DNA from 4 places in the Buttiauxella sp. JUb87 genome. Region 3 is predicted to be linked to each of the others. Evidence: predicted binding sites of a transcription regulator. Region 3 holds the regulator's gene; each other region holds the start of a gene.

The links. Region 3 encodes Fur, which represses iron uptake genes when iron is present. Its sites were predicted from a motif close to ATAATAATGAGAACNACTATCAA; they were not measured.
Region 1: a site for Fur is predicted at 3,002-3,024, ahead of efeU (iron uptake transporter permease EfeU). Genes of this name have one in related genera too.
Region 2: a site for Fur is predicted at 2,378-2,400, ahead of exbB (tol-pal system-associated acyl-CoA thioesterase). Genes of this name have one in related genera too.
Region 4: a site for Fur is predicted at 2,482-2,504, ahead of fhuF (siderophore-iron reductase FhuF). Genes of this name have one in related genera too.

Annotation. Positions count from the first base shown of each region.
Region 1 covers NZ_SNVY01000003.1:785,038-792,412, forward strand. Annotated here, with positions in the region: gene putA (trifunctional transcriptional regulator/proline dehydrogenase/L-glutamate gamma-semialdehyde dehydrogenase) at 1-914, opposite strand, end outside; gene putP (sodium/proline symporter PutP) at 1,293-2,801, shown strand; gene efeU (iron uptake transporter permease EfeU) at 3,082-3,915, shown strand; gene efeO (iron uptake system protein EfeO) at 3,978-5,102, shown strand; gene efeB (iron uptake transporter deferrochelatase/peroxidase subunit) at 5,108-6,391, shown strand.
Region 2 covers NZ_SNVY01000005.1:109,620-116,994, forward strand. Annotated here, with positions in the region: gene EC843_RS17620 (AraC family transcriptional regulator) at 1-188, shown strand, start outside; gene EC843_RS17625 (DedA family protein) at 247-906, opposite strand; gene metC (cystathionine beta-lyase) at 1,087-2,274, opposite strand; gene exbB (tol-pal system-associated acyl-CoA thioesterase) at 2,463-3,197, shown strand; gene exbD (TonB system transport protein ExbD) at 3,202-3,627, shown strand; gene fucR (L-fucose operon activator) at 3,801-4,538, shown strand; gene EC843_RS17650 (hypothetical protein) at 4,517-4,903, opposite strand; gene EC843_RS17655 (hypothetical protein) at 4,909-5,307, opposite strand; gene EC843_RS17660 (RNA helicase) at 5,411-5,914, shown strand; gene EC843_RS17665 (NlpC/P60 family protein) at 6,118-6,678, shown strand; gene EC843_RS17670 (hypothetical protein) at 6,854-7,375, shown strand, end outside.
Region 3 covers NZ_SNVY01000003.1:417,911-425,285, forward strand. Annotated here, with positions in the region: gene nagE (N-acetylglucosamine-specific PTS transporter subunit IIBC) at 1-109, shown strand, start outside; gene glnS (glutamine--tRNA ligase) at 289-1,956, shown strand; gene chiP (chitoporin) at 2,430-3,827, shown strand; gene chiQ (ChiQ/YbfN family lipoprotein) at 3,875-4,204, shown strand; gene fur (ferric iron uptake transcriptional regulator) at 4,294-4,746, opposite strand; gene fldA (flavodoxin FldA) at 5,033-5,563, opposite strand; gene ybfE (LexA regulated protein) at 5,716-5,997, opposite strand; gene ybfF (esterase) at 6,133-6,909, opposite strand; gene seqA (replication initiation negative regulator SeqA) at 7,104-7,375, shown strand, end outside.
Region 4 covers NZ_SNVY01000002.1:632,995-640,369, forward strand. Annotated here, with positions in the region: gene rsmC (16S rRNA (guanine(1207)-N(2))-methyltransferase RsmC) at 1-345, shown strand, start outside; tRNA gene EC843_RS11120 (tRNA-Leu) at 466-552, shown strand; tRNA gene EC843_RS11125 (tRNA-Leu) at 582-668, shown strand; tRNA gene EC843_RS11130 (tRNA-Leu) at 701-787, shown strand; gene EC843_RS11135 (DUF1435 domain-containing protein) at 840-1,079, opposite strand; gene EC843_RS11140 (GGDEF domain-containing protein) at 1,351-2,415, shown strand; gene fhuF (siderophore-iron reductase FhuF) at 2,523-3,314, shown strand; gene EC843_RS11150 (PTS sugar transporter subunit IIC) at 3,366-4,712, opposite strand; gene EC843_RS11155 (YbaK/EbsC family protein) at 5,154-5,612, shown strand; gene EC843_RS11160 (LuxR C-terminal-related transcriptional regulator) at 5,662-6,366, opposite strand; gene EC843_RS11165 (LuxR C-terminal-related transcriptional regulator) at 6,388-7,038, opposite strand; gene EC843_RS11170 (helix-turn-helix domain-containing protein) at 7,281-7,375, opposite strand, start outside.

The sequences.
Region 1 (7,375 bases), 370 kb from region 3:
TGCTGGTAAGAAACCATGTAAGCCTGCGCATCGGCGGCGGTTAATGCCGCTTCACCCAACATATCGTAGGAGTAGCGGAAACCTTTTTCTTCCAGTTTGCGGGCGTTGGCAAGCGCCTCGGCAATGGTTTCGCCGGTGACAAACTGCTCGCCCATTAAACGCATCGCCATGTCCACACCTTTACGGATCAGCGGTTCACCGCTTTTCCCGATGATGCGGTTCAGGGAGGTCGACAGACTGGCTTCATTGTGGGTGGACACCAGTTTGCCGGTAAACAGCAAACCCCAGGTGGCGGCGTTGACAAATAGCGACGGGCTACGGCCAATATGCGAATGCCAGTTGCCGTTGCTGATTTTGTCGCGAATTAACGCATCACGCGTGGCTTTATCCGGGATACGCAGCAACGCTTCGGCCAGACACATTAGCGCCACACCTTCTTGCGAGGAAAGCGAGAATTCTTGCAGCAAACCTTGTACCATGCCCGCCCGACCAGAGGCGCTCTTCTGATTGCGCAGTTTTTCGGCCAGTTGATAAGCCAGTTTATGAGTTTGTTCGGCGATAGCTTGCGGCAGGCGAGCCTGTTCCAGAATCATCGGCACCGCGTCGGTTTCTGGACGACGCCATGCGGCAGTAATGGCGGCACGGGTAACCGATTGCGGCAGAATTTGTTCAGCGAAATCGAGGAACGGTTGGTGCGCCTCGTCAACGTGCGGAGCGGCTTCATCACTTTCGTTTGCTGCACCCGCTAACAGGGCCGGCAGTTCTGGTAATTCGTCATTATTTTCGAGACGTTCCAGATAATTAAAAATCGCCTGTTTAATTAGCCAGTGCGGTGTGCGGTCAATACGTGATGCGGCTTCTTTGATGCGCTCGCGGGTTGCGTCGTCGAGTTTGACGCCCATGGTGGTGGCCATTAGTGCTCCTGTTTACCCGTTATTAATCGGGTGAGTACATATAGGGTTGATAGAAGTTATCCGGCAATATCTATCATGTTGCAACTTTATGCAACCTTGTTAAATGTGAGCCAGATAGCAAGCTGAAAAAAGAGTGAATTGTTAAATAAGAAATAAGGAAGTTGTCTGGCTAATCATTTGCTGACAGGGCGAAATTACCGACATAGTTAACACTTTCCATAGGTGCAACCGTAAAAAGCGTGAGCGAGTGCAACCTCCTGCAAAAAGCTATTTTTTGTACGGTGAATTTATTGTGAATAGTGTGTTAAAACGCTTGCGAATAAAAATGACTATATCCCCGTGCTGCGTTCCGGCATGGATAAAAATTTGGAGATCTGCATGACCATGAGCACACCAATGCTGGTGACTTTCTTTATCTATATCTTTGGCATGATATTGATAGGGTTTATCGCCTGGCGTTCTACCAAGAATTTTGACGACTACATTCTGGGCGGTCGTAGCCTGGGAAGCGTGGTCACGGCGTTGTCAGCGGGCGCATCCGATATGAGCGGTTGGTTGTTGATGGGGCTGCCTGGCGCCATCTTCCTTTCTGGTATTTCAGAAAGCTGGATTGCCATCGGCCTGACGGTTGGCGCGTATATCAACTGGAAACTGGTCGCCGGACGTTTACGTGTTCACACCGAGGTGAACAACAACGCACTGACGCTGCCTGATTATTTCACCGGACGTTTTGAAGATAAAAGCCGCATCCTGCGTATTATCTCAGCGTTGGTTATCCTGCTGTTCTTCACTATCTATTGTGCATCTGGCATCGTGGCGGGGGCTCGTCTGTTCGAAAGCACCTTTGGCATGAGCTATGAAACCGCACTGTGGGCGGGTGCAGCGGCAACCATCATTTATACCTTCGTGGGCGGGTTCCTGGCAGTGAGCTGGACCGATACCGTGCAGGCTAGCCTGATGATTTTTGCGCTGATCCTGACACCGGTGATGGTGGTTATCGCAGTGGGCGGCTTTGACGATTCAATGGCGGTTATCAAGCAAAAAAGTATTGAAAACGTCGATATGCTCAAAGGCCTGAACTTTGTGGCGATTATCTCGCTGATGGGCTGGGGCCTGGGTTACTTCGGCCAGCCACATATTCTGGCGCGTTTCATGGCGGCAGATTCACATCACACCATCGTCAAAGCGCGTCGCATCAGTATGACGTGGATGGTGCTGTGCCTGGCGGGTGCGTGTGCGGTGGGCTTCTTCGGTATCGCTTATTTCAACAACAACCCGTCATTGGCAGGCTCTGTTAACCAGAACGGCGAGCGTGTGTTCATCGAGCTGGCGCAATTACTGTTTAACCCATGGATTGCAGGCATCTTGTTGTCAGCGATTTTAGCGGCGGTGATGTCTACGCTGAGCTGCCAGTTGTTGGTATGTTCCAGCGCCATTACTGAAGACTTGTATAAAGCCTTCTTCCGTAAAGATGCCGGGCAGAAAGAGCTGGTGTGGGTAGGGCGTTTCATGGTGCTACTGGTTGCTCTGATTGCCATCGCACTGGCGGCTAACCCTGAAAACCGCGTTCTTGGTCTGGTGAGTTACGCCTGGGCAGGCTTCGGTGCCGCGTTTGGCCCGGTTGTGCTGTTCTCGGTCATGTGGTCACGCATGACGCGTAATGGCGCGCTTGCAGGGATGATCATCGGTGCCTTGACCGTCATCGTCTGGAAGCAGTTTGGCTGGTTGGGTCTGTACGAAATCATTCCTGGTTTCATCTTCGGCAGCATCGGTATTGTGGTTGTTAGCCTGCTTGGCAAAGCGCCAAGTACATCGATGCAAAAACGCTTTGCACAAGCGGATGAGATTTATCACACCGCTCCACCGTCAAAGTTACAGGTCGAGTAATTCTGCTGACAAACCTCTTCGTAGGTTGGATAAGCGCAGCGTCATCCGACACAACGCGCGCAAACGGTGGATGACGCTAACGCTTATCCGCCCTACAAAACACGTTTATCACCCTTTGCCAGCAATCTGGAAGGCCGCTAATAGCGGCCTTTTTTACAGCTATACACAAAAATTCAAATTCTCTGCTTGTGTTTATTTTTATGGTAATGATAATCACAATCGTTCTGGTTTTACTTTTCTTTACGTCTTTTGACCTGAGTTCACAGTTGGAGTGTCAGGAATGTTCGTTCCGTTTCTCATTATGTTACGCGAAGGGCTGGAAGCCGCGTTGATTGTCAGTTTGATAGCCAGCTATCTGAAGCGCACACAACGCGGTCAGTGGATTGGCGTCATGTGGATTGGGGTGGTTGCAGCCGCAGCGCTTTGCTTAGGCTTAGGCATCTTCATCAACGAAACGACCGGCGAATTCCCGCAAAAAGAACAAGAGATGTTTGAAGGCATTGTCGCCGTCATCGCCGTATTCATCCTGACCTGGATGGTGTTCTGGATGCGCAAAGTATCGCGCAACGTCAAAGGGCAGCTGGAGCAGAAGGTCGATGAAGCGCTGCATAGCAAAGGCAGCCACGGCTGGGCGTTGATTATGATGGTGTTCTTCGCCGTCGCCCGCGAAGGGCTGGAATCGGTGTTCTTTCTGCTGGCGGCATTCCAGCAGGACGTCGGCATTATGCCGCCACTTGGTGCGATGCTCGGTCTTGGCACCGCCATCGTGCTGGGCTTCTTGCTTTATTGGGGCGGCATACGCCTGAATCTTGCCGTGTTCTTCAAATGGACCAGCTTGTTTATTTTACTGGTCGCCGCCGGTCTTGCTGCGGGTGCGGTTCGTGCATTCCATGAAGCCGGGCTTTGGAACCATTTCCAGGATATCGCTTTCGACCTGAGTAATGTTCTTTCAACGCATTCCCTGACCGGCACGCTGCTTGAGGGCATTTTTGGTTATCAGGAAGCGCCGAGCGTCAGCGAAGTGGCGATGTACTTTATTTACCTGATTCCCGCGCTGGTACTGTTCTTCATTCCCCCACGTCTGGGTAGCCAGGCGACAAATAGCGTTCGTTAATAATATTGTGGCGAGAAATCGCCTCTTAGTTACAACATACTGATGTTTTAAAGGGATTGGCCATGACTACACATTTTCGTCGAAAAGCCCTGCATGCTGCGTTGTTTGCGCTTGCCTCTTCAGCCTTTGCGGTGCAAGCTGCCGATGTTCCTCAGGTAAAAGTCACCGTTACTGATAAACAGTGCGAACCGATGAACATTACGGTTAACGCCGGTAAAACCCAGTTCATTATTCAGAACAACAGCCAGAAAGCGCTGGAGTGGGAAATCCTCAAAGGGGTGATGGTAGTCGAAGAGCGTGAGAACATCGCGCCGGGCTTCTCTCAGAAAATGACGGCCAACCTGCAAGCCGGTGAGTACGACATGACTTGCGGCCTGCTCAGCAACCCGAAAGGCAAACTTATCGTTAAAGCTGCTGGCGACCAGGCCGCACCGAAAAACGACCTGATGGCGTTATCCGGCCCGATTACCGAATATAAAACCTACGTCACTGCCCAAGTGGCCGAACTGGTTAAAGGTACCAAAGCCTTTACTGACGCAGTGAAAGCCGGTGACATAGAAAAAGCTAAATCCTTGTATGCACCAACCCGTCAGTATTACGAACGTATCGAACCGATTGCCGAACTGTTCTCCGATCTGGACGGCAGCATCGATGCCCGTGAAGACGATTATGAGCAGAAAGCTAACGACCCGAAATTCACCGGTTTCCACCGTCTGGAAAAAGCACTGTTTGGTGATAACTCCACCAAAGGCATGGAAAAATATGCCGATCAGCTCAATAGCGACGTGCTGGATCTGCAAACCCGCATCTCTGAACTGGCCTTCCCACCAGGTAAAGTGGTTGGTGGTGCAGCGGGCCTGATTGAAGAAGTCGCTGCCAGCAAAATCAGTGGAGAAGAAGACCGTTACAGCCACACTGATCTGTGGGATTTCCAGGCTAACGTCGATGGTGCACAGAAAATCGTCAACTTGCTGCGTCCTTTACTAGTGAAAGATAACGCACCGTTGCTGGCGAAAGTGGATGCCAACTTCAAGAAAGTTGACGCCATCCTGGCGAAATATCGCACCAAAGACGGTTTTGAGACTTACGACAAGTTGACCGACGCTGACCGTAATGCACTGAAAGGGCCGGTCACGGCGCTGGCTGAAGATTTGTCACAACTGCGTGGCGTACTGGGTCTGGATTAAGTTTTATGGATGAAAATAGCAAACACGGCGGCCACCTTCCGGCGCGCCGTCGGTTACTGAAAGGTTTGGGCGCGCTTGGTGGCGCCCTTGCCGTTGCGGGTGGTTGCCCTGTGGCACATGCGGCAAAACCGGAAACTTCTCCCGGCACGCTGCCGCCTGACGCGCGCATGGAAAAACAACCGTTCTACGGAGTGCATCAGGCAGGCGTGCTGACGCCACAGCAAGCGGCGATGATGCTGGTGGCTTTTGATGTGCTGGCAAGTGATAAAGCTGAGCTTGAACGTTTGTTCAAATTGCTGTCTGCGCGTTTCGATTTCCTGACCACTGGCGGCCCGGCACCGGACACCCCGAATCCGCGGATGCCACCCATGGACTCCGGGATCCTCGGTGCCGAAATTTACCCTGACAACCTGACTTTCACGTTGTCGGCGGGGACGTCACTGTTTGATGAACGCTTTGGCCTGAAAGGGCTGAAGCCAACAAAACTGCAAAAAATGGAACGCTTTGCTAACGACTCGCTGGACGCCAGCTTGTGTCATGGTGATTTGCTTATCCAGATTTGCGCGAATACCGCAGATACGGTTATCCACGCATTGCGCGACATCATCAAGCACACGCCAGATTTGCTCAGCGTGCGCTGGAAGCGTGAAGGGTTTATCTCCAGTCACGCCGCGCGTAGCCGCGGTAAAGAAACGCCGATCAACTTGCTGGGATTTAAAGATGGAACCGCCAATCCAGACAGCGGCAATAAACCGCTGATGGATGAAGTTGTTTGGGTGACGGGCAACCAGCAGGAACCAGCATGGGCGGTGGGCGGCAGCTATCAGGCGGTACGCATCATTCAGTTCCATGTTGAGTTCTGGGACAGAACGCCGCTTAAAGAGCAGCAAACTATTTTTGGTCGCGATAAACACAGTGGTGCACCGCTCGGTATGAAAAACGAGCATGACGAGCCTGACTATGCCGCCGACCCTGACGGTAACGTGATTGCGCTGGATGCACATATTCGTCTGGCAAATCCGCGCACCAAAGAAACCCAATCAAACCTGATGATGCGTCGCGGTTACAGTTATTCGTTGGGCGTTTCCAAATCAGGCCAGCTGGATATGGGATTGTTGTTTGTCTGCTTCCAGCACGACCTTGAGAAAGGTTTTCTGGCGGTGCAACAACGTCTGAATGGCGAGGCGCTGGAGGAGTATGTGAAGCCGATTGGCGGCGGTTACTTCTTTGTTTTGCCTGGCGTTAAGGATAGTCAGCATTATTTAGGGCAGGGGTTGTTGGAGGCATAGTTTGGTGATGTTGAAACCACCCTCATCCTAACCTTCTCCCTGAGGGAGAAGGGACTGTCTGGTGCTCTCCCTCTCTTGCTGTCTGTGATACACATCTTTGAAGGGCGGTCCCTGCCGATCCGGAGCAGGTTCCGTTCACCAGGCGAGAGTGTATTTATGTCGCCACGGAACCGGTGAACGTCTTAGGGTGGCCACCGTCGCCACCCTAAGAACCCGGACTCCCGGCAAATAAATCGCCGCAAGCGGTAAACCTCCATTTTGCCTCCGTGTCAGGGTCGGTTGCGATTCGTTCCCGACGATCGCGCCCTCCAGCCGTTCCCGACGGCTGGACCCTGCCACCTGGAGTCAAAATGGAGGCGATTTAAGCCGGACCCGAAAGTCAAAGTCAAAGTCAAAAGCCAGGGCGGTTTTGACCTTGTCCCCGGCTTCAATCGCGCCGTTTTTTACCCTTCAGTTGGGGTCACGTGGTCGGGAACCACGTGAGAGAGCGATCGTCTGGAACGAATCGCGAACGACCCCGAATGTTGGGTGAAAAACGGTGTTTACCGCTTTAGCGGCGATTGATTTGCCGGGCGCCTGGATTATCAAGGGGTTGGCGTTAACCCCTTGATACGTTCACCGTTTGCGGGAATTAAAGAGATAACTGAACACACGGGTGAACGGAAAATCAGCGAGGCTTACAGATCTCACCCTGACAAGATTGCCAGGGAGAGTTGTGTCTAAGAGACAGCTATCTTGCAAGAGGGCAATTCCTTCTCCTGCTAATGTTTCATTTGCTAACAATTCACACACCAGCTATTCATCCCCATTTCCTATGACTATGCGGCTGATATAAAAGTGTAATATTTCTGTGGCATAAATTGACTCAGCGCATGACGAAACGCTAATGTTTAATTAAAGTAAAATAAGTGTTGCATTTAAGATAAAATTTGATGTACTTAAAGCACGAGCGGTAGTTCCCGGCTGTGAATTTTAATCACAATG
Region 2 (7,375 bases), on a different contig from region 3:
CGCCGCTGCAATATCTCAAGAGTTACCGTTTGCACAAAGCGCGAATGCTGATTTTGCATGATGGGATTAAAGCCAGTACCGCGGCGATTCGTGTCGGGTACGAAAGTGCATCGCAGTTTAGCCGCGAGTTTAAGCGTTACTTTGGTGTGACGCCGGGGGAAGATGCTGCGCGGATGCGGGTGATTTAAAGGAAAGTGAACAGCGTTAGCGGGGTGGATAATGTCACGTTATCCACCCTGTAATGTCTTATGCCGGGTTAAATTTTTTCTTGATGACCACAAACAGAGTACCCACAAGTCCTGCTACCAGCAGCGCCATCGGTAGCACCATCAGGCAAGTCATCACCTGATCTTCATGGCGTTTCACAAATGGAATCATGCTCAGGGCAAAGCCCAGACTCGTCACACTGCCGACCCATAACAGTCCACTTAACCAGTTAAACACCTGGAAGCGACGATTGCTGAGCCCAGAAATCCCCGCCATGGTAGGCAATAACGTGCGGACAAACGCTAAAAAGCGGCCCGCTAACAAAGCGGCTAACCCGTGCCGGTCAAACATCACCGTCGCCCGCTGGTGGTATTGCGGTGGTAGTTGCTTCAGCCAGCTTTTCACTATTTTGGTATTACCGAGCCAGCGCCCTTGTGCGTAGCTCAACCAGCAGCCAAGGCTCGCCGCCGCGGTGAGGATCAATAAGGTGGGGACAAAACCCATCACCCCTTTCGCCACTAAGGCTCCCGCGAGTAACAGCAGACTGTCGCCCGGCAAAAATGAGGCGGGTAGTAATCCATTTTCGAGAAACAGCGTCGCAAACATGACGCAATAAACCACTCCAACAACATGAGGGTCCGCGAGTGCAGCAAAATCATGTTGCCAAAGCGCCTGAACAATATTGTGTATAACAGCCATGGCAAATCCTGTGGAACCGCTTTATTGGGCGCACCTAAATCTAAAGTCATTAGCTTAGGCGCACCTTAATTTTAGGGACATAGTGTAACGCTAAATGGCCTGCGACACCTTGATCACAGGCTCAACAAATCACCATGAAAGCAAAAAAACTGTTCTTTGCGGTGTCCACATTTGGCAATTTTAGGCGATACGCTGGAAACCTGCGTCCAGATCGGCAATCAGGTCGTCCACATTCTCCAGCCCGATATGAACACGCACCAGCGTTCCGGTGAAGTCTATTCCCCCGGCAGGGCGAATCTCCGCCAGTTCTTCTGGCTGGTTGGCCAGAATCAGCGATTCATATCCGCCCCATGAATAGGCCATACTAAAGTAGTTGAAATTGTCCAGGTAGCTTTGATACTGGTCATTATTCAAACGCTTTTTAAGCACAAATGAGAACAAGCCGCTGCTCCCTGTAAAGTCTCGTTTCCAAAACTCGTGGCCTTTGCTGCCTGGCAATGCAGGATGATTGACGCGCTCAACCTGCGGATGTTGCGCCAGCCATTCGGCAATTTTCAGGCTGCTTTCATGATGTTGACGCAGACGCACGCCTAATGTGCGCAAACCACGGCTGGTCATATAAGCAGTATCTGCATCCAGCATTTGCCCCATCAGATACGAGTTCTCACGCAACTGATCCCAGCAGCGGGCGTTTGATACCGCCGTTCCGACCATCGCATCCGAATGGCCAATCAGGTATTTGGTTCCCGCCTGAATTGAAATATCAATGCCGAAATCCAGCGCTTTAAACAAAATGCCCGCCGCCCAGGTGTTATCGATCATGATGATGGCGTCAGGGGCCACGCTGCGTATCGCCTGAACAATGGCTGGAACGTCATGTACTTCCATTGTTATCGAACCAGGCGATTCCAGAAATACAACTTTAGTATTGGGTTGCACGAGTTGGGCAATGCCTGCGCCAATCATCGGGTCAAACCAGGTGGTCGTGACGCCGAGTTTAGCGAGGATTTTGGTGCAGAAATCCTGGCTGGGTTCGTAGGCGGAGCCGGTCATCAGCACATTATCGCCATGTTCGACAAAGGCCAGAATCGCATTGGCGACGGCTGCGGCACCGCAAGGGTAAAGTGCGCAACCCGCACCGCCTTCCAGTTCGCACATGGCTTCTTGCAACGAGAAGTGGGTCAGGGTGCCACGGCGACCATAAAACAGCTCGCCTTTCGCGCGGTTTGCCGTGGCCTGTTTTTTGGCTTCGACGGTTTCAAAAACCAATGATGACGCGCGTTGAATGACGCTGTTAACCGAACCCTGGGTGAATTTTTTATCGCGCCCGGCATTAACCAGCGCCGTTTCAATGTGCTTGTCAGTCATGTTCACTTTGCCCTATTTAACCATCTGGATGTCCAAAACTAACTTATCATGCTTTTGCTGCGTAAACGCAAGGAATCCATGGACAATTTAAGGCACTCTTTAAATACTAATGAGAACTACTATCAATTCGATGTCGTTTTGATATTATTGCGCACAGTTTTAGTATTATTTCGCGGTGGAGAGTAAGAGTGACGAATAATTTGATGCAGACAGATCTCTCTGTCTGGGGCATGTATCAGCATGCTGACATCGTGGTAAAGATTGTGATGATCGGCCTGATTCTGGCCTCTGTCGTCACCTGGGCAATCTTCTTTAGCAAAAGTGTTGAGCTGATGTCGCAAAAGCGCCGTCTGAAGCGTGAACAACAACATTTAGCTCATGCCCGCTCTCTGGATGAAGCCAGCGAAATGGCCGAAACGTTTGATGCAAAAAGCCTGAGCACGATGCTTATTAATGAAGCGCAAAATGAGCTTGAGCTTTCCACAGGTAGCGAAGATAACGAAGGCATTAAAGAGCGTACCGGTTTTCGCCTTGAGCGCCGAGTTGCGGCGGTGGGTCGCCACATGGGGCGCGGTAATGGCTTTCTGGCGACTATTGGTGCCATTTCCCCGTTTGTCGGTCTGTTTGGTACCGTCTGGGGCATCATGAACAGCTTTATTGGTATCGCACAGTCACAAACTACTAACCTTGCTGTTGTTGCACCAGGTATTGCCGAAGCCTTGCTGGCAACGGCTATCGGCCTGGTGGCAGCGATTCCGGCGGTTGTTATCTACAACGTATTTGCTCGGGTGATTGGCGGTTACAAAGCTTCTCTGGGCGACGTTGCTGCTCAGGTTTTACTGCTGCAAAGCCGTGACCTCGATTTAGCAGCCAGTTCTCTTGCTCGCCCGGTTCGTACCGCTCAGAAACTGCGTGTAGGTTGATCCCATGGCTTTGCGTCTTAACGAAAATCTCGACGATAACGGTGAAATGCACGAAATCAACGTGACACCTTTTATCGATGTCATGTTGGTATTGCTGATTATCTTCATGGTGGCAGCGCCGCTGGCGACCGTCGATGTGAAGGTTAACCTTCCCGCGTCTTCAAGCCAGCCGCAGCCGCGCCCGGAAAAACCGGTCTACCTGTCTGTCAAAGCCGATCACACGATGTTTATCGGCAACGATGAAGTGACCAAAGAGAGCATGGTCAATGCTCTGATTGCTGCGACAGAAGGCAAGAAAGACACCACGATTTTCTTCCGTGCCGACAAATCAGTTGATTACGAAACGATGATGAATGTGATGGATACGCTGCATCAGGCAGGGTATTTGAAGATTGGCCTGGTTGGGCAAGAAGTCACGAAAACCCAATAAGCATCAATTTTCCTTTCTCTCCATCGCATCACATATATAGAGCGGCCTGCTGGTTAAACTAGCAGGCCGCTTTTTCATAAAGCGAATGAGCGACAGCTGGCGATTTCCGTGTTTCGCCTGGCACGAATGGTTTTGCTGGGCTAATCTCGGGCATTGCCAGGAGACACGCGCTAATGAAAACCGAACGCCACCAGCAACTGGTTCAACTTGTCGAGCAGTACAACAATCTGACCACACAACAGCTGGCGCAGTTATTAGGCGTGAGCCAGGAAACTGTGCGGCGCGATCTGCGTGTACTACAAAAGCAGGGGAAAATTGTTCGCCAACATGGGCGGGCAAAGCGCATTAATCGAGGCGCAGACGAAAGCGGTGATCCTTTCACCGCCCGCCTGAAAAGCCATCTCAATAGCAAAGCGGATATTGCTCATCGTGCTCTGGCCTGGATTGTGCCGGGCATGGTGATTGCACTGGATGCCAGCTCAACGTGTTGGTATCTGGCGCGATTACTGCCAGATATTCCTCTCACTGTTTTCACCAATAGTGAACGTATTTGCCAGGCGTTATCCAGGCGCGAGCATATTAAGCTGATTAGCACTGGCGGTCTTCTCCAGCGCAAATATGCCTGCTATATCAATGCCCCGCTGGCAGCGCATCTTAAATCGATGGATATCGACTTGTTCCTGTTTTCCTGCGAGGGAGTGGATAGCGACGGAACGTTATGGGACACGCGCAGCTGGAATGCTGAATATAAAACGATGTTGCTCAAGCGATCAGCGCAGTCCTTGCTGTTGATCGACAAGAGTAAATTTGACCGGGTGAGTGAAGTTCGGATCGGGGAGCAGGCTGATGTGACCGAAATTATTAGTGAAGGCGAGCATACTTTAACGCCTTACAAATGCGGAGTTTTGTAGTTGTTTTCCAGCAACGCACGCGTGCACGACAAACTTTGCGCCTCTTCATCTCTTAGTTTCTGATAAACCACTTCAAGCCGGGCAAGGATCTCGTTTTTCCACCGCGGCTGGTGGGCGATGATTTCACAGAGCACCGCTCCGTAAACTTCTTCTTTTACCCGCCAGGGAAAGATCTGGTGGCGGTTATGCCATTTCTGTTCAACCAGTGCCGAGGTGATATTGAGCTGGCTTTGGGTAAAGCGTGCAATATTTCCATTTTTAATCTGCACTAGTGCTGCAATATTTTCGCGTAATAAGGTGTTATCGGATTCTGCACCCACAGGTGAATCGTAACTGTGCAGAACCTCAGGAAGTTCTTCAGACATTGAGATTACTCGTCCAGTGAATAAAACATCGGCCAGCTTTTTTCCTGGGTGAGTTGATTGACCCAGATTTGCTGTGAATGGTGACTTATCTGCAATTCTTTATCTTCTATTAGCATTTGCAGGTCGGCAGGACTGATCTTTTCTTGCTCAATTAATTCATTTAATACGGTGACCAGCGCTTCAATTTTAAGCGCGCAAAATAATCGGTCTTTTAAATGTCGGTCGCTTTCTTCAAGCAGAGTATTTTTCGCCTGCCCAGCGTAATGATTTGCGCTAAGAACCGTTTTCTCGAGCGATAAAATATTATCCTGGGGATTTAGTGTTAGAGCGCTATCTTCTGCTAATGGTATAAATGCAACCTGCATAGCAGGAAGCATTCCTGGTACCATGTTTTTAGGTAACATATATAAATATCCTGTTATATCAATAGAATGAGATGCGTAGTCACCAAGAATAGCGTTGACAACATTTTGCCTCAAAATTACTATAAAAAAAACAGGAGTCCCCATGCAAAGTGTCTTTTATTCAATTGTATTAATACTATTGTTGCTGTGCGGCGTATTGATGCTAATGCGTGAAAAATCCCATTCCAGCGTCAACCCCATCCCTCAGGCTTCCCCTAAATTAAATTTCTCGCAGAGTGATGAACATGAAGATTACTTTGCGAAATTAATTTTAAAAATCACCCCTGATTATTATTGGCGAGTAAGCCATGAATATGCAGATTTTAACCACGCCACTATTAAGCGTATGAGTATCGATATGCTTAGCGCCGATCCCAAACTCTTTAGTGCCCAACGGCGATGCAGCGATTTAAATTCCGCTATCTATCGCTATTACGACAATCTCAGAAAACGTTGCACTGAGGGTGAAAAAGTCTCTTTTGCTGACATCGAAGTGCTGAACTTACGGCAGTGTTTTGATGAGTTCAGCCAGGATGCTTACCCAGCGCTGGTGGCACTGGTTTGGCCGCATTACCAGCGGCCGGAAGTCAGTCTCCATAACGTGTAAGCCCCATGCCAAACAGCCTGACTCAGTATCAGGCTGTTTTTAAAATAAAAAAAATAGAAGTCTAAAAATAGACCGATTCTCTCGTGGCTAAATTTCATACAGCGGTTATTATTTGCTCACCCAAAAGGAGTTGTTCGTCCCATTGCTAAAAATCAGCAATGGCTTGTTTCGCTGTATTTGCCAGTAGATGAAAGATATTTCTTATGCCTCGTTTAAAAAAATTAATTGCCGCAACTTTGTTTATTATTCCTGTTATTTTTAGTGCAAATTCCTTTGCTTTTAATATGCCAAAGGAATTTGCATCAATCGCAAGCCAGTCGCTTGCCAAGAAAGATGTGTTCTCTGAAAAAGGGAACTATATAAAGAATGATGATCACGGTAATACCAATAGTATTAAGTCTGCCATATTGGCACAATTTTCAAACTGGAAAGGAACGCGTTATCACCTTGGCGGTACGACACATCAAGGTGTCGATTGTTCTGCACTGATGCAGCATATATTTAGCGATTCATTCCATAAATCATTACCGAGAACCACAACGCAGCAAATAAAAAATGGGCAGCCTGTCAGCAAAGAAAAACTCGAGCCGGGTGATTTAGTCTTTTTTAGAACGTCGCCGGGGATGCGCCATGTCGGTGTTTATGTTGGCGATAACCAGTTTGTCCACGCCTCAAGCAGTGTCGGTGTCACCATGTCTTCTCTGGCGAACCGTTATTGGGTTGAACATTATGAAACCGCTCGCCGTTTAAACATGGTTGGTTAAATACAATTCTGGATTGCGGGTTTAATTTTATATTGATAATCACTATTATAGCGGCTGGTTTAAGATATTGGTTATTTTACTATGTGGTGCGCAAATATAATGATGGCGATGTATATTCATGACTTATGAATTAGCCGGTGATTATATTTTAATTTCCTACAGGGATTAGTATCAAATGAAACGAAATTTAATGCGTCAGATGACGGGTGCCGTAATCGCTGTAATGGTTGCTGGTACCTTGCTGGTTGGTTGCGATGCGAAACAAGCTGGAGAAGTTGAAATGAAATTTATTAATGTGGAAAAGGTCGCACTGGATTCAGGTCTGGTTAAGCAAGAACAAGCGTATCTCAAAGCAGTAAATGAAAATCTGCATAAAGGCCTGCAACTGGCAGAAAAGAATTATGCCACGCTGCCTGCAGATAAAGTCGCGGCCGCGCGCCAGGCAGATAAAAAAATTATTGCTCAGCAATGGCAAGGTCAGCAACGCGCCGCACGCCAGGTTGTGTTGGCAGCGGTAAAACAGGCAACTGATGCCTATCGCACTGAAAAGAAAATTGCTGCCATTATGCCTATGCAGACTGCAGTTTCGGTTGCGCCGGAACTCGATGTCACCGCTGACCTGACCACCAAATTGAATGCAACCAAACTGGATTTTGGCAAAGTGCCTGAAATCACGGTTAAAGCGGCTGATACTGCA
Region 3 (7,375 bases):
TAGCCCGGTTGTTTGCAGCAACATTGATGACTACAGCGGTCTGGTTATTCAGGCGCAAGGTTCAGTGGTTGCGGGGCAAACGCCTCTGTACGAAATTAAAGGCAAATAATCGCTCCTGAGTCATAGATTGTGCCTTTAGCGGCTGGAGAGTATTTTCTCCAGCCGCTTTTTTATTGCTCCAGCTTGACCCTTCCCGATCCCCTTATTTATTCAACAAAAGGTTGTTTCCGACGCTTGCTTATAAGATCATGTGCCGATAACTGAAGTTTTTGCACAGAGGAACCCGCGATGAGTGAGGCAGAAGCCCGCCCAACTAACTTTATTCGCCAGATTATTGATGAAGATTTGGCTAATGGTAAGCACACCAGCATTTGCACCCGTTTTCCGCCAGAGCCAAATGGCTATCTGCATATCGGCCATGCAAAATCCATCTGCCTGAACTTTGGTATCGCACAAGATTATCAAGGGCAGTGCAACCTGCGTTTCGATGACACTAACCCAGCAAAAGAAGACATCGAATTCGTAGATTCAATTAAGCACGATGTTGAATGGCTTGGTTTTCACTGGTCAGGCAATGTGCGCTACTCCTCCGATTATTTCGATCAGTTGTTCAACTATGCTGTAGAGCTTGTCAATAAAGGTCTGGCGTATGTTGACGAACTGACTCCAGAGCAGATCCGTGAATATCGCGGCTCATTGACCGCACCTGGGAAAAATAGCCCATACCGCGATCGTAGCGTCGAGGAAAACCTCGCGCTGTTCGAGAAAATGCGTAACGGTGAATTTGCTGAAGGCACTGCGTGCCTGCGTGCGAAAATCGACATGGCATCACCATTTATCGTGATGCGCGATCCGGTTATTTATCGCATCAAATTTGCTGAACACCATCAGACTGGTACCAAGTGGTGCATCTATCCGATGTACGACTTCACGCACTGCATTTCCGATGCGCTGGAAGGTATTACTCACTCTTTATGTACGCTGGAGTTCCAGGACAACCGTCGTCTGTACGATTGGGTGCTGGATAACATCACTATTCCTGTGCACCCGCGTCAGTACGAGTTCTCTCGCCTGAATCTCGAATACTCCATCATGTCTAAGCGTAAGCTGAACCTGCTGGTGACTGAGAAAGTAGTGGAAGGGTGGGATGACCCACGTATGCCAACCATTTCTGGCCTGCGTCGTCGTGGTTACACTGCCGGTTCTATTCGTGAGTTCTGTAAGCGTATTGGCGTGACCAAACAAGACAACACCGTTGAAATGGCTGCTTTGGAATCATGTATTCGTGATGACCTGAACGAAAACGCCCCGCGCGCGATGGCAGTGCTCGATCCGGTGAAAGTGATTATTGAAAACTTCCCGCAGGGCGAAGTGGAAATGGTCACCATGCCAAACCATCCGAACAAGCCAGAAATGGGTAGCCGCCAGGTGCCGTTCAGCCGTGAGATTTACATTGATCGTGCTGACTTCCGCGAAGAAGCGAATAAGCAGTACAAGCGTCTGGTGTTGGGCAAAGAAGTCCGCCTGCGTAATGCTTATGTGATTAAAGCCGATCGTGTTGAGAAAGATGAAGCCGGGAATATCACCGTGCTGCATTGTTCCTACGATCCGGACACATTAAGCAAAGACCCGGCTGATGGCCGTAAAGTAAAAGGCGTTATTCATTGGGTAAGTGCTGAACACGCCTTGCCAGTTGAAATTCGCCTTTACGACCGTCTGTTCAGCGTGGCTAACCCAGGTGCGGCGGAAGATTTCCTGGCAACGATCAACCCAGAGTCTCTGGTGATTAAGCAAGGTTTCGTCGAACCAAGCCTGCAAAATGCTGAGAAAGGCAAAGCGTATCAGTTCGAGCGTGAAGGTTATTTCTGCCTTGATAGCCGTCTGGCAACTGCGGAAAAACTGGTGTTTAACCGCACCGTTGGTTTGCGTGATACCTGGGCCAAAATAGGCGAGTAATTAGTTATACACGCAGTCAATATGTAACAAAGACGCCGCAAATCGCGGCGTTTTTTTTTGCTTAATAATCACAGGATTAAATATTTACTTACATTCGCGATGCGAATTAATGTTATTTATATTTCCCTGGGAATTCTCTGGCTGGTCAATCTCGGAACATAATAAATCCTTTCTTTTATCATGTGAGCGCTCTCATATGGTGGTTTATATCAATATTTGTTGATTTATAAACATAAAATTCCACAGTTGATTTTTGTTACAAATACTCATGAATTATGTGCTCTCTGTCATAATATCGGAATGAACTCTTACAAAGTCGTTGATAATTCGCGTCGCGAAAAATAGTCTTATGGGGAGCAGTAAATGCGGGAAAATATTTATAACCGCTTTAGCCGTTAGGCATTTTTACTTTTTTCGCTATCTGACGTCTTTTAACGTCCGGCGATTATTTATACGTCAAAGAGGAATTTTATATGCGTACGTTTAGTGGCAAACGTAGTGCGCTGGCCCTTGCTATTGCAGGCGTCACGGCTCTTTCTGGACTGGTTGTTATCCCTCAGGCAAGTGCAGCAGGTTTTTTTGATGATTCAACACTGACCGGTGGTGTTTATTACTGGCAGCGTGAACGTGACCGTAAAGATGTTACGACAGATAAATATGAAACTAACCTTTCTCACGCTACCTGGAACGCCAATCTGGACTTCCAGTCCGGTTATGCTGCTGACATGTTTGGTCTGGATATCGCCGCCTTTACTGCTATCGAAATGGCAGAAAATGGCGACAGCGGCCACCCGAACGAAATCGCATTTTCCTCTTCAAACAAAGCTTACGATGAAGATTATTCCGGCGATAAGAGCGGTATAAGCCTTTATAAAGCCGCAGCTAAATTCAAATACGGCCCGGTTTGGGCCCGTGCGGGTTACATCCAGCCAACAGGGCAATCTTTATTAGCACCACACTGGAGTTTCATGCCTGGTACTTACCAGGGCGCTGAAGCCGGGGCAAACTTTGATTATGCCGATGCCGGTGCTCTGAGCTTCTCCTACATGTGGACCAATGAGTATAAAGCTCCGTGGCACCTGGAGATGGACAAGTTCTATCAGAACGATAAGAACACCAAAGTTGAGTATCTGCACTCGCTGGGCGCGAAGTATGACTTCAAAAATGATCTGATTCTTGAAGCGGCATTCGGTCAGGCAGAAGGGTATATCGACCAATACTTCACTAAAGCAAGCTACAAATTTGATGTAGCTGGCAGCCCATTGTCTACCAGCTACCAGTTCTACGGTTCGCGTGACAAAGTCTCTGATGGCAGCGTTAACGATCTGTATGACGGCACCGCATGGTTGCAGGCTCTGACATTCGGCTACAAAGTGGGCCAGGTTGACCTGCGGCTCGAAGGTACCATGGTCAAGGCTGATGGCCAGCAGGGCTACTTCCTGCAACGTATGACCCCAACTTACGCATCGTCAAACGGTCGTCTGGATATCTGGTGGGATAACCGTTCTGACTTCAACGCCAATGGTGAAAAAGCCATCTTCGCGGGTGCCATGTATGACCTGAGCAATTGGGATCTGGCTGGTTGGGCTGTAGGTGCTTCGTATGTTTACGCATGGGATGCAAAACCAAGCTCTAAACCAACCACTGACGGTTACTACGATGCTGACAATCGCCTGAAAGAATCGGCGTACAGCCTTGACGCGTTGTACACCATTCAGGATGGGCGCGCGAAAGGCACTCTGTTCAAACTGCACTTCACTCAATACGACAACCACTCCGACATCCCAAGCTGGGGCGGTGGTTACGGCAACATCTTCCAGGATGAGCGTGACGTGAAATTCATCGTCATCGCACCGTTCACCATCTTCTGATTCGATTCCGGGCGTGAAAGCGCCCGGTTTTATAAAGGATATCGAGCATGAAAAAAATCATTTTGGTTACGGTCATGGCTTTAGGTTTGAGCGCCTGCGCACAACCCTCTAAAACGGCACCTGAAGATACAAAACTGAAACAAGCCTATAGCGCCTGTATCAATACCGCAGAAGGGAATCCTGATAAAATTCAGGCCTGTCAGAGCGTGTTAAACGTGCTGGGTCAGGAAAAGGAACACCAGGAATTTGCGAAGAAAGAAACGGTGCGCACCCTGGATTATCAAAACTGTATTCAGGCCACTCGTACTGGTAACGACCAGGCGGTAAAAGCCAAGTGCGATAAAATCTGGCAAGAGATTCGTGCGAACAACAAGTAATCTGTGAATTCAGGCAATAAAAAAACCGGTGAGCTTCCTCACCGGTTTTTTTATACCTGACATCTGGTTCAGAATGTCAGATATGCGGATTACTTTTCGCTGATTTCGTGTGCATTCTCGTCGGTACGGCAATCACCTTCAGCGCAGTGACCGTAAAGGTACAGGCTGTGGTTGGTCAGACGGATGCCATGGCGTGATGCGATTTCACGCTGACGAGATTCAATTGAATCATCACTGAACTCAATAACTTTGCCGCAGTCCAGGCAAATCAGGTGGTCGTGGTGATGTTGTTGAGTTAACTCGAATACGGATTTGCCGCCTTCGAAGTTGTGACGAGTGACAATGCCTGCATCATCAAACTGGTTTAGTACACGATAAACTGTGGCGAGACCAATTTCTTCGCCCATATCAATCAGACGTTTGTATAAGTCTTCCGCACTGACATGATGGTTCACCGGACCCTGTAGCACTTCAAGGATTTTTAATCGCGGAAGCGTGACTTTCAGGCCGGCCTTCTTCAATGCGGTATTATTGTCAGTCATGCGGAAATTGTCCTGTTGCTTAACGGATCGCTCGGACTCAGGGTGAGCGTTAAGATGAATGCGTCTCATTATAGAACTGCAGATTCTAAATGGAAACCGCAAGTATTATTCATAATCAAGCTAAAAAATGGCGGCTGAGTCGCGATTTAATTGCCTTGTTAGCTATTTAGCCAGGGGGTCATTGTACAGGGACAAACCGAAAAGTTAAAAATTTGTAGCGATTATTTTAATCGGAATAATCTATCAATGTGACGCAACCCGTTTAAAAGCTGCGTCACATCCAGAATCAGGCGTTGATGATATCTGCCAGGTTCAGCTCGTCAGAAACTTGTTTGACCCATTTCTGAACGCGTTCAGCGGTCAGTTCTGGTTGACGATCTTCATCGATAGCCAGACCGACAAAGTGATCGTCGTCAGCCAGACCTTTAGAGGCTTCAAAATGGTAGCCCGCCGTTGGCCAGTGACCGACGATAGCAGCACCGCGTGGCTCAATGATGTCACGGATAGTGCCCAATGCGTCACAGAAGTATTCTGCATAGTCTTCCTGGTCACCACAGCCGAACAGGGCGACCAGTTTGCCGTTGAAATCAACTTCTTCCAGAGTCGGGAAGAAGTCATCCCAGTCGCATTGCGCTTCACCGTAATACCACGTTGGAATGCCGAGAAGCAGAATATCGAAGCCTTCCAGGTCTTCTTTGCTGCTCTTAGCAATGTCATGCACCTCAGCAACGTCTTTACCGAGCTGTTTTTGAATCATCTTCGCGATATTTTCGGTGTTACCAGTGTCGCTGCCGAAAAAAATGCCTACGATTGCCATGAGTAAAATAACCTCTTGATACTTAATGGTATGGTGGCTGCTAATTGGCCACAGATAGGGCAATCATAGCAGAACACATTGCGGTGCGGAAACTGCTATCAGCCTGTTGTGCACAGACTGCAACATCGTATTCCGGGCATATAGCCTTTCAACTAACTGAGATGCTGCTTCAGTTGCGCGAGTAGAATCTCTTCAATCAACTCACTACGACTGATATTGCGCGCTTCAGCCAGATGATTTAGTGCATCTACTGCATCGTTATTGAGCTTCAGTTCCACTCGCTTCAGGCCGCGTACTTTATCGCGCTTGAGCTGGTTGCGTTTGTTGATACGCAGTTGCTCATCACGCGTCAGCGGATTAGTTTTTGGCCGCCCGGGGCGACGCTCGTCCGCGAACAGATCTAATGTAGTACGGTCCGTTTGTTCTTTTGCCATGATTAGACTACTGACAGGGAATTCAGGTGGCACGGAGCGGGGTGCTCTGGCGCATTTTAGCGCGCAATCATACATCAGCATGGCTTGCGCGCCAACGCGTTAGCTGCATCTAACAGCCAGTCGGTTTGTTTTTAATCAGTTTGCGGCACTTGCGTCGATAAAACGGTGGATTGCGCGCAAAACAGCATCAGGTTTTTCGGCGTGAACCCAGTGTCCGGCACCGGCAACCACATGAGCGCGCGCCTGAGGGAATTGCGCAAGCAGCGTTTCGCGGTGTGATTCGTCAACATAAGGGGATGCACCACCACGGATAAACAGTGCCGGTTCATTCCAGGTTGGGATAGCTTGCCAGCCGACAATATTCTCGTACTGTTCCCACAATACCGGAACATTAAACTTCCACTCGCCGTCAGCAAATGACTTCAGCAAGAATTGAATCACACCTTCTTCGTTCAGATGCTCACGCATCACCATAGCGGCTTGTTGACGTGTTTTCGCTCCACTACTACTGACTGCATTAATAGCCGCGAAAATTTCATCGTGACGGCGTACCTGATAATCCACCGGTGCAATGTCAATCAGCACCAGTTTATCAATGCGCTCAGGTGCAATAGCTGTCAGAGCCATCGCAACTTTACCGCCCATGGAATGGCCGATAATGATTGCTTTTTCAAAGCCATATTCTTCGAGCGTTTCAACCACATCCTGCGCCATCGCGGCATAGTTCATTTCAGAGCTACGGGGCGATAAACCATGGTTGCGCAGATCGATTTGCAGCAACGTATGATTTTGCCCGAGGTCGCGGGCCAACACGCCCAGGTTATCAAGGCTACCAAAAAGGCCGTGGATTAGGACGATGGGGGAATTACTAGTCGATTGTTGCGCAGTTTGCAGGCGAGCATTCAATTTCATGGCAAAGTTCTTTTTTTTTACTTCGTGAGGTTAGGGTATCATAACGGCATCCTGCCGCAGTGCCGCAAATTTCCAGTTTAGTCTGACTTTGTGGTGTGACATAAGTTTGGCGCTACCCGAGGTTGGGATTTGTGCGAATATGTACATATAATCCCAACAACTTGAATTCAGAAAAGATACCGCACCGGATTAAGATGAAAACAATTGAAGTTGATGACGAGCTCTATCGCTATATTGCCAGCCACACGCAGCACATTGGTGAAAGCGCGTCCGATATTTTACGGCGCATGTTGAAATTTACCGCCGGTCAATCTCCTGCTACACCAGTAACTACCGGCCAGACGGCAGCAGCTGCTGCTCCGGAAGCCAAACCCGTAAACAAAGCTCGCGATCGCGTACGTGCGGTTCGTGAATTACTGTTGTCAGATGAATATGCCGAGCAAAAGAAAGCCGTCAATCGTTTCAT
Region 4 (7,375 bases), on a different contig from region 3:
GCACCAGCCGTTGCGGCAAGCCGTGCAACGCTTGCCGCCAACGAAATTGCAGGCGAAGTTATCGCCAGTAACGTCTATTCCGAAGTGAATGGCCGTTTCGACATGATTATCTCAAACCCACCGTTCCATGATGGTTTACAAACCAGCCTGGATGCGGCTCACCAGCTGATTCGTGGCGCAGTACGCCACCTGAATATGGGCGGTGAATTGCGTATCGTGGCGAACGCCTTCCTGGCGTATCCGGACGTGCTGGATGAAACCTTCGGTAACCACGAAGTGATCGCTCAGACAGGCCGTTTCAAAGTTTACCGCTCAGTTGTGATGCGTGGCGTGAAGAAGCGCTAACACGTTGTTGTGCCGCTTTTTGCAGCGATTAGAAAAGCGGCACTAAATTAACTGTTGACGACGCGCAGAAAACATCTAGAATGCGCCTCCGTGGTTACAATACTTCGGTGTTGTGGGTATGCGAAGGTGGCGGAATTGGTAGACGCGCTAGCTTCAGGTGTTAGTGTTCTTACGGACGTGAGGGTTCAAGTCCCTCTCTTCGCACCATTAACCACGCAAGATATCGTTCGCACTGCGCGAAGGTGGCGGAATTGGTAGACGCGCTAGCTTCAGGTGTTAGTGTTCTTACGGACGTGAGGGTTCAAGTCCCTCTCTTCGCACCAATGCGAAGGCGATATCAGATAAGATTTGATTTGCGAAGGTGGCGGAATTGGTAGACGCGCTAGCTTCAGGTGTTAGTGCTCTAACGGGCGTGAGGGTTCAAGTCCCTCTCTTCGCACCAATTCTTATCACCCTCTTCTGGCTTCACTCTCGTCATTCTCTGTTTCACATCCCTATTTCATAGCTTCCAGATTCATCATCACTAGTGCAAGCCCACTGGCAAATGCAACGCATGATGGCAACAAGACAAAATGACGTAACCGTTTATGGTAGAGCATTGCCGTCGTCACCAATAATCCCAGCACAATCAGCACTCGCCACTGACTAAAAGAAAGATCCAGATACAACAATGCGGCGACAATTCCTCCAGGTATCAACACTGCCCACGCACTTTCTAACTGCCGTTGTAACATTATCTCTATCTCATCAATTGGTAATGATAACCAATATCATATGATATAATTTCTCGTTTGTCAGCGCTTGTGTAGATTCTGTTTTACATTAGAAATGTTTAGCATTCCTGATCACCAGATGACATATATTCATTAAGGTGATAGATTGAGCGACGATTAAAAACACATAATTAACAGTCAAATAATTTCCTTAAGAAATCACTTTCCTATCTATTTTTATAATATTATTCAACAGCATAATGTTGAGTTCGAGTAAAAAGAACTATCTGATATGACAGCAACAACCTGGCGCGCTTTACTCAATGGGAAACATCAACTCTCGTTGCGTTTATTTTTATTACTGAACGCGTTTTCTGCGGGATTTAGTATGGCGTCGCCTTCTGCCCACACTCAGCACCTTACCTTACCGATTATCATGGTGCTGGTGATAAGCCTCTGCTGCCTACTCTGGCAGTTTTTTAACAAAAAAACACTGATCAACATTAACGCTGTTTCGTTAATAATTGGCTCACTTTGGGCATGGCATATCTATATAAAAGTCAGTGTGATGCCGATTAAAGATCTTAATTTTCTAATTATTGCCTTACTGGCGATATTATTTATTGGCTCAATCTCTTTTATCAATAACATACAAGCATTTATCGCCTCATGCTTGCCAGTAACGCTAATGATTTTATGGCTCGACCACGGGAATAATTGGCCGAGAGTTTTATATTCGGTGGCCCTCCCGGGCATTGGCATTATCATTCAGAATATCATTCAGCAACGTAATGATAATTTTACTCGTCGTTTAATGGATAAACTACTCGAAGAGAAAGAAACTCTTAACGATTTGAGTATGTTAGATCCCCTTACCGGTCTGTATAACCGCCGTGGTTTTCAAAATCGACTTGAGACAGTGTTAGCCGTTGGAAGCGGCACGCATTTCGTCTTGTTGCTGGATATCGATCATTTTAAAGCTTACAACGACAACTATGGTCATAGTATGGGCGACCAGGCTTTGATACATGTCTCTGCCGCCATTCGCGATGCCGTTCGTTCTCGCGATATTGTCACCCGTTATGGCGGTGAAGAATTTATGGTGTTGCTGACCGATGTGGATGCCGAGCAGGCTTTGCAAACCGCTGAACGTATCCGCCAACGGGTTTATGATTTAAAGATCCCACACTTGTTTAATGACGACGTGGCAACCCATGTGACGGCCAGCATTGGCCTTGCCGTGCTGGAACAGCAAAACATCGAAGAGGCCTTACGGCAGGCTGATAGCGCTCTTTATCGAGCCAAACGCCAGGGTCGTAATAGCATTTTTGTCAGCGAATCGCTGCTGCCTGCCTGAGCAAAAATCCCCCATCAGAACACGCGCACAAAATAGCCTTGCTAAAGGCTTTGCCTATAGATAGGATTGGCAATCATTATCATTTGTATTAGTGGTCTTGTTTGTCGATGGCTTTTCAGTCTTCCCAGTTTCTTGATGATTTTGCATGGCACTCGCCATTTGCTACCAGCTCACAGCCAGAGCTGGCAGATGAGCTGCGCGCGCATTTCATCACCCATCGACCTTATTTTAATGACATCATCAAATTCAATGAGCCCGCTCCGGCAACCAGCCAGACGTTGTATCAATGGGCCCAACCCGCTGCGTTAACCTCGCTTCTTGCCTGTTACAGTGACCATATTTATCGCAACCAGCCGCAACTTGCCCGTGAGGGGAAACCGCTGAAATCACTGTGGGCGCAATGGTATCTTGGCCTGCTGGTTCCACCGCTGGTGATGGCGCTGATCACTCAGCCCCGAGCGCTGGATATCGGCCCACAACATATTCATGTCGAGTTTCATGAAACGGGCAGAGCCGCCACTTTCTGGATAGACGTTCAGGAAGATAGAGTGGCAACCACCCAGCCGTTGCAACAACGCATTGAGAAACTGCTGGTTGAAGGGCTAATGCCGGTCGTTGAGGCGCTGGAAAACAGCGGTGAGATCAATGGGAAACTCATCTGGAGCAATACTGGGTATTTGCTAAATTGGTTTTTTGGTGAGCTGAGAGAGTTGCTTGATGATGCGACAATCGCTGAATTGCGCCACGCCTGTTTCTTTGAAAAACAACTGCGCGATGGCCAGGATAACCCCCTCTACCGCACTGTAATCCTGCGCGAAGGTTTGTTGGTACGCCGCACCTGCTGCCAGCGCTATAAGTTGCCTGATGTACAAGGTTGTGGCGATTGTACCCTGAAGTAATAAAGCAAAACGGCGGGTTTCCCCACCGTTTCATCTCACTCTTTCATTTCATTAAGCAGCCTGTTGGCTCTCTTCGCCAGAGGCTTTCTGAGCTTCTTCCGCTTCCTGCTCCAGCAACTGCTTCTCGTACACTTTAAAGAACGGGAAGTAGATGATGGCGGAAACAACAGCCAACAGAATCACCAAAATCGCCGCACGGAAATCCCAGCCTAATGCCCATGCAGCACCGATTGGCGCGGGTGCAGTCCATGGAACCACTGAAATCACACGGCCAATCAAATCCATCTTCATAGCACCCCATGCCAGCACGGCGTTAACCATTGGTGCCAGCAAGAATGGAATAAAGAACACTGGGTTCATTACGATTGGCGTACCAAAGATGACGGGTTCGTTAATGTTAAAGCAAGTTGGGACAATACTCAGACGGCCAATGGAACGCAGGTGGGCAGATTTACTCCGCAGATAGCAAATCACCAGACCCATAGTGGCCCCCGAACCACCGACAACAATGAAGAAAGTCCAGAATGCTTCCATGAAGATGTGTGGCAAAGGTGCGCCTTGTGCCAACGCGCTCTGGTTCATCCCCAGGTTGGTCAGCCAGAACATTTGCAGCATGCCGGAAACAATCGCCGCACCGTGAATCCCGGCAAACCACAGCAAGTGACCAATCAGCACCGCCAGCAGAATCGCCGGCAATGAATCAGCAGCAGATACCAGAGGTTTAAACACCGACATAATCGCTTGCGGGATTAACATGTCGAACTGCGACTGAATCAGCAGGCTCAGCGGGTAGAGTGTCAGAACCACAACCAGCACCGGAATCAGCAGATCAAAGGAGTTTTTGATCATTGGTGGAACCTGGTCTGGCAGCTTGATCCCGATATTGTGCGCTTTCAGGAAGCGCATCATTTCAACACAGTAAACCGCCACCAGAATCGCGGTAAAGATCCCCGTGCCACCCAGGCTATCCATCGGCATCACACCTTTGGTTTTCGGAGCCGCCACCAGCAGGAATGCCATTAGCGAAAGCATCGCACACATGAACGGATCCAGGCCGTGCGACTTCATATAATGTTTACCGAGGTTATAGGCAATCGCCGCACAAATGTAGATAGACATAATGCCCATCGTCATATCAAACGGCGTCAGAATTTGCCCTTCAAACTGTTTTGCCATATCCAGCCATGCACGAGCAAAGCCCCAGGTGGTGGTTGGCGAGAAAGGCGGATAGGCGAAGACCAGCAGGAACGAACCGACAATCATGAATGGCATCGCAGAAATAAACCCATCACGAATCGCCATAACGTGGCGTTGTGATGAAATTCTTCCCGCGACGGGACTCACGTAGTTTTCTACGAAGCGAAAGATCAGATTAAAAGCGGCATGATTCGATGACATAGCAGTGCTCCTGTCAGGCTTTCAACGCGAATGTTACAGCGGGAAGAATATCGCCGCGTAACAATCCGTAATTTATATAATTGATCCCCGTAGCCGGGACCTTTTTAGATATAGCTTTAATGTCTAAAACACTGGCAGGGGCATCAGTGGCACAGCATAAAAAAATAGGTTTCATAGGCTGCTCTTATTATTGGGTACAGGTGTGTGACCGTTTCAGTATTCATCGCCTTTTCTTACTCTGCAACCGGTTACTGAAACCGGTTGCAGTGATTGTGAAGAAGATCCAGAAATCACTGAAACTTTGAGTTGTTTAGCTATTTCACATCACAGCATTGGCTATTGACGGTATGTATTCATGACACATAGAAATTATGCGTTCACTGGTTTACATATAGCACAGCCTTATGCCAAATTATTTGCGGCCAAGAATGGGAGAAAAGCATGAGCCTGCAGTCAGTCCGGCAATTCTTTGCCGAAAACGCCCCGGATATCGACATCATAGAATTAAACCAAAGCACCGCCACCGTTGCTCTGGCAGCCATGGCCCATAACGTTGAACCGGGCCAAATTGCTAAAACATTGTCGTTGAAAGTTAAGGATCAAGTCGTGTTGGTTGTCGCGAAAGGTGACGCACGCCTGGATAATAAAAAACTCAAAGCGGCTTTAGGGGCAAAAGCCCGCATGCTCAGCAGCGATGAAGTGGTTATCTGGACAGGTCATCCAGTAGGCGGGGTTTGTCCGTTTGGCCTGGAAAATCCGTTAACGGTTTACTGTGATATTTCACTAAAACAGTACGAAGAAGTTTTACCCGCAGCAGGAGCGATTCATAGCGCAGTGCGTATTTCCCCGGCTCGTCTGGCTGAACTCACAGCTGCACTTTGGGTCGATGTCTGCCAATAATCAGATGACTGAGGACGCACTAGCGAACCTCAGTCATCACTAATTTTCTTCATATCCCCTGGTGATACGGAGGCAAATTCAGCTCCTGCATCCCATGTACACTGATCATCCATGCATACATTTCGGCGTCCGTTTTCAGCATCAGGCGGCGCATAGCACTGCTTTTTTGTGCACTGATGGTTTTGTAACTTTTCTCGAGCAGAGTCGCAATTTGGGTCAGTTGCCACCCTTTGCTAAGCAGCCGTAGAACACGACGCTCTGAAAAAGTTAAATTGGCATTCGTCACCGTAATATCGGACGTATTAACCGCTTTTTCTTGCAAAAGAAGCCGGCTAATTCTTTCGGTTTGACCACCGCTATTAAAGACATGTTCGATAATACGGCTCATCGGTTCATGTAAAGAAAGCAATGCTGTTTTGGCCGTCAACAACCGTTCAATGGCAATATTCACCAAGTTCACGGGAAGCGTGAAAACCCACTCCACTTGCCGGTGCTGATTTTGTAATTGGTTGAAGAAATCACAGGCTTCGAAGATTTCCTGCAACGTGCTATCCAGTTCAATAACCACCACATCGATCTGCAGCAATATTTCTGGCCTGATATCCAAATAGTTTTCACAAAGAATGAGCGATGATTTCTCAGCGCGTTCCTTCATCATAAACTGAAGGCCTTCTCTCATCATTGGCCGCTTGCTAACAACTAACGCGCGGCAAAATGGGTTACGCAAAAAGACCTTTGCTTTGCTTTCCTGCATATTTATCTCCTTTTAAAACTTTCACTTTCCTAGCAGTGCGCAACCCAAGACATGGAGATCTTTCTCACACTGAAGGCCGAGTTTTTCCATCGCATGTCTTTTATGTGCGCTCACCGTTCTGATATCGCGTCCTAAACTTTGAGCAACCTGGCTGACGTTGTGCCCAAGAAATAACTGCCCTATTACCTGAACTTCGCATACCGTCAGTTCACCTGAAATTCTCGTATCCAGAATATTCTTGATCATCGGGCTGGAAAGCATCGATCTGGAGGAAAAAGACTTTATAATTAAATCGGTGAATGTTGAGGATGACTCGTATTGAGAAATAATCACCCGCGCGCCCAAAGCAGAAATATAATTCAACACGCTAAGTTTATGATTTCGTGTGTAAGCAACAATGGCAGCGCCAGGTTGCACTGTACGGCACCAGTTAATAAATTTTATCTCCTCAGCGAGTTGAGTAGATGACTCGCTAATATTCAAAATAACAAGTGAGTCCGTGGCTTTTAATACCTCTCCATAAGCCTCATCAATCCTTTTGATATTGCTCACTAATTTATGAATTTTTGGCATGGATTTTAATCGATGTACAATTCCTGCTGCCGTTAACACGCAGGGTACAACCACCATTATTTTTCCAGGTAAACTATTTGTACTAATAATGTTTTCCATATCATTCCTTTGATTAATGCATTCATATTATTTAAAATATGACCGATGATTCACTCATACATTAAACATATAAGTGCTTTGAACAACAAAAATACAATAGTTTATTCAGATGGAAATTTAAATTAGAAGGAGTTTTTTATGATGAAATAATATTTCAAGTTATGATCTTATTTACAAATAATCTACAAACTACAAAACAATAGTCAGTGTGACTAAATAACGATTTAAATTTAATTAAACAATTACCTTCCTTCTATTAAAGACGCTTTCAATTCACGCATCGGATGTTGACGAAAATCCTTTGGCGTCGTACCCGTATAACGGCGGAAAAAACGCG